DNA from 2 places in the Halomonas sp. SL1 genome. Region 2 is predicted to be linked to the other one. Evidence: predicted binding sites of a transcription regulator. Region 2 holds the regulator's gene; the other holds the start of a gene.

Region 1 (2,196 bases), on a different contig from region 2:
CCTCCCTGCTGCTGGCGACGCCGCTCGTCGCCCAGCCGCTCGAGGACCAAACGGGCAGCGACTTCCTCGATGCCCTCTCCGTGCGCCCGGTCCTGGACCGGGCGCCGGTGGTTCAGGCCCTGCCGCCGCCCCCCGCCACGCTGCGCCCGACCCTGGACGGCGCCCGGCAGACGCCGCGCTCGCCCGCCGAAGTGTGGGCGGCCCGCCAGTGGATCAACGACATGGCACCGCGCCTGGCGCGCTACGTGCCCGATGCCGATCGTCGCCAGACGCTGCTGGCCCGCATCCATCAGGAAGCGAGCCTGGCCGGCCTTCCGCCTTCGCTGGTGCTGTCGGTCATTCAGGTCGAGAGCGCCTTCCGCGCCGAGGCGGTATCCTCAGCCGGCGCCGTGGGGCTGATGCAGATCATGCCGTTCTGGATCCGGGAGCTCGGGCTGCCCGCCGACGACCTCAAGGACCCCATCCGCAACCTGCGCTACGGCTGCACGATACTGGCCCACTACCTGGCGGTGGAGGACGGCGATCTCACCCGCGCCCTGGCCCGCTACAACGGCAGCCTGGGCAAGACCTGGTATCCCGAGCGAGTGATGCGCGCCCTGGCCCGACGCTGGACGCCCGCGGCGCCCGGCCTGCCGGAACGCCTGACCGCCGACCGTTGAGCAAGCCTCTCCCCGGACGACGCACAAAAAAAAGCCGGCCCCGAAGGGTCGGCCTAGTGGGGGGAATCCCCCCTCCCCTGACGACGGTGGAACGGTGGATCAGCGCTTCTTGTTGCGACGATGGTGGTCGCGGATGACGAAGGCGATCCAGCCGCCCATGAAGGCGATCATCATGCCGACGGTGGCAAGCCCGAAGATCACGGCATCATCCCAGTACATGGTGCTTGCCTCCCGTCGCGATGTGATGACTCCACTCTAGCGGCACGTCCCGGGCGATACGCTGATCTGCGTCAAGTGCGCCGCCCGGTGCGCACCTGCCGGCCGCACGGGCTTGATCCAGGTCAGTTCCACGACCGCACGACGCGCCCGAGGAAAGATCATCGGCCCCGGAAACGGTGCCGCATCGCGCTGAAGGGCAGCAAGAAGGGAGGACGGGAGGAAGGAAGACAGGAAGAAAGGGCGGAAAAGAAAGACAGGGCGGGAGAGAAAGAGAGGGGACACGCGGCCACGCCGATGAGGACGCGGCCGGCGCTCTCGGGTCCAACGCTCAGATCACCTTCTTGTCTTCCACCTGGTCCGGCGTGGTGCCTGGCGGCAGCGGATGGCCCTTGGCCAGCTCGGCACGAGTGGCCTCGCGCACCTCCAGTACCTCAAGCCGATAGTGCAGGGTGCGTCCGGCCAGCGGATGATTGGTATCGATCCGCACGCCGTCGTCGCGCACCTCGAGCACGGTGACGATCTCCGGGCCGTCGTCGCCACGGGTCTGGAAGCGCATGCCCGGGGCAAGGTCGGGCACCGGGAAGGCATCGCGGCCGACCTCGCGCACCAGCGCCTCGTCGCGCCGACCGTAGGCCTCGTCGGGAGACAGCGTCACCTCGAGCTCGGCGCCGGCCTCGCTGCCGGCCAGGGCGCGCTCCAGCCCGGCCATCAGGTTATCGTGGCCGTGCAGGTATTCGAGCGGTTTCTGACGGGCACGGGAATCGTCGAGGATCTGGCCGTCCTCGTCGCTCAGCACGTAGTGCAGGATCACGACCCGCTGGGGGGCGATGGTCATGGGACCTCCGGTACGGGGAAATGAAAGGAAGGGGGAATCGTATCAGTCGCGGCGGCGCAGCCGGGAGACGGGCATTTCCAGGCGCTGCTGCTGATGCAGCATGTTGAGCAGCACGATGGCGCGCTCCTCGCCCTTGTGACTGGCGAAGACCGCCTGGAGGTCCTTGAACGGCCCCTCGGTGATCTCCACCGTCTCGCCGGCGCGGAAATAGACGTGAGCGACGTCGTCGTCATCCTGGCTGGCCTGGCGGCGCAGAGCCTCGATCAGCCCGTCACCGACCGCCACCGGCATCTCGCCGCCGAAGGTCACGAGCTTGAGCACGCCCCGCGTCGAGCGGATCGGTCGCCAGTTGCTGACCAGCCGGTCGAGGCGGATGAACAGGTAATAGGGGAAGAGCGGCTCGCTCACCCATTCGAGCTTGCCTCGGCGCTTCTTCTGCACTTCTAGAACAGGATGGAAGACCTCGTAGCCCTGGTTGCCCAG
Region 2 (2,196 bases):
CGGGCTGGTCGATCGGCTGGCCTCGCGCTTTCCCTTCGAATCGGGACATTGGCGCGACTTCACCGTCGAACTCGATCCCCGTGCCACGGATCTTCTCACCCTGCGCCATCTGGAGGCACTGGGCTTCAACCGCCTGAAGCTGGTCATGCGCCTGCCGAGGGCCGACCGCCCGGAAGCCCTGACGCGGCTGCAGTCACGCATCGAGCCGCTGCTCGACGAGAGCGTCCGCATGGGCTGGCACTCGCTGAACCTGGTGCTGATCGTGCCGCCGGCGACGCCCGAGCAGGAGGCCGCCGCGGCGCTCGCCACGCTGATGACCATGACGCCGCCACGCCTCTCGCTGCGCCCGGACCCCGCTTGGCAGGAGGGCGAGTCGACGCTGCCGGCGACGCTGCTGGCTCGGATCGAGGACCGCCTGGCCGGAAACGGCTATCGGTCGCTGGGAGGCGGGTTCTACGCCCGCCACGGCGCCGCGCTGGAGGACGCCAGGGCGCAGACGCGACGCGAGCAGGCCCGCGACCGGCTGGGGCTTGGCCCCGGTGCCATCTCGCGGCTGCCCGACGCCGTGGCCTGCAACGCCGGCTCGGCCGAGGACTATGCCGCGGCGCTGGATGAGGGGCGACTGGCCACCGCATCGGGGCACTGGTCGCGCTGCCGCCGTTCGGGCGCGGGACACGGCTAAGGGATGCTATGCCCGGGCGGGTGCTATCCGCCATAATGGGGAAGGCAAGCCCCGATCAAGGAGGACAGCATGCCCGATATCGCAGCCGGCAGGCGCCGCTCACTGCTGCACGAGACCCGCTGCCGGACCTGCAGCCTGAGTTCCCTGTGCCTGCCCCTGGCCCTCGAACTCGAGGACATCGATCAGTTCGATGCCATCATCCGCCGCCGTCCGCCGCTCAAGAAGGGCGAGTCGCTGTTCCGTCAGGGCAGCCCCTTCACCAGCGTCTATGCGGTTCGCTCCGGCAGCCTCAAGCAGATCACCAGCGAAGGCGGCGGCATGGATCAGCTGACCAACTTCTATCTGCCCAGCGAACTGGTGGGGCTGGACGGCATCGACGAGTCGACCTATCCCGGCTCGGTCATCGCGCTCGAGACCACCACCGTGTGCGAGATCCCCTTCGATCGCCTGGATGCCCTGTCGGAAAGCCTGCCGGAGCTGCGCGCCCAGCTCTACCGCAGCATGAGCAAGGAAATGCGCGACGACCGCCGCATGATGCGCCTGCTGTCGCGCAAGACCGCCGACCAGCGGCTGGCCACCTTCTTCGCCAGCCTCTCCGACCGCTTCCGGCGCCGCGGCTACTCCGCCTACAGCTTCCGGCTCTCCATGTCCCGGGCCGACATCGGCAACTACCTGGGGCTGGCCGTGGAAACCGTCAGCCGCATCCTGGGCCGCTTCCAGCAGCAGGGCCTGGTGGCCGTCTCCGGCCGCGAGGTGAACATCCTCGACCTGGACGCCCTGGCCGAGCTGGCCGAGGAAGAGGGCTGCCGCTGACAGCGCCAAGCGCCAAGCGCCAAGCGCCAAGCGCCAAGCGCCAAGCGCGGCAGGATGATGTCATGGCCATTCCTGACGTCAACGAAGAAACCCACAGGACTCGACGTCCCGTGGGTTTCTCATTGGCTTCCTCGACATCTGCCGCCCGTTACTGAGCAGCCGGGCGCTTGCCGCTAGGCGCTACTCACTCGTTATGCAGATCGATGCGGTCGGCCTGCATCTTCGCCTGCTTGTCCTCCAGCCCGGCGAAGTCGAACAGCTCGCGGTCGGCCAGCTGCGAGGGGGCGACGTTGGTGACCGCCTTGAACATGCTTTCCAGACGGCCGGGATGCTTGGCCTCCCACTCGGCCAGCATTTCCTTGACCACTTGGCGCTGCAGGTTGGGCTGCGAGCCGCACAGGTTGCAGGGGATGATCGGGAAGGCCATGCGCTCCGAGAACTCGGCGATGTCGGCCTCGCGGCAGTAGGCCAGCGGGCGGATGACGATGTTCTTGCCGTCGTCGGAGAGCAGCTTGGGCGGCATCGACTTGAGGCTGCCGCCGAAGAACATGTTGAGGAACAGCGTCTCGAGGATGTCCTCGCGATGATGACCGAGCGCGATCTTGGTGGCACCGATCTCCTCGGCATAGCCATAGAGGGAGCCGCGGCGCAGCCGCGAGCACAGCGCGCAGGTGGTCTTGCCTTCCGGGGTCTTCTCCTTG

The links. The regulator FNR, encoded in region 2, switches genes on or off when oxygen is low (the NO sensors DNR and NnrR bind a similar motif). The targets are predictions, from matches to a motif close to TTGATNTANATCAA.
Region 1: ccoM (cytochrome c oxidase subunit CcoM) is a predicted target of FNR. The motif match lies at 991-1,004, and genes of this name have one in related genera.

The regions. Positions count from the first base shown of each region.
Region 1 is NZ_PYUQ02000019.1:65,052-67,247, forward strand. Features, by position in the region: gene C9J49_RS12915 (lytic transglycosylase domain-containing protein) at 81-659, shown strand; gene ccoM (cytochrome c oxidase subunit CcoM) at 759-878, opposite strand; gene C9J49_RS12920 (peptidylprolyl isomerase) at 1,207-1,713, opposite strand; gene rfaH (transcription/translation regulatory transformer protein RfaH) at 1,756-2,196, opposite strand, start outside.
Region 2 is NZ_PYUQ02000010.1:49,159-51,354, forward strand. Features, by position in the region: gene C9J49_RS03960 (hypothetical protein) at 1-682, shown strand, start outside; gene fnr (fumarate/nitrate reduction transcriptional regulator Fnr) at 752-1,495, shown strand; gene ttcA (tRNA 2-thiocytidine(32) synthetase TtcA) at 1,680-2,196, opposite strand, start outside.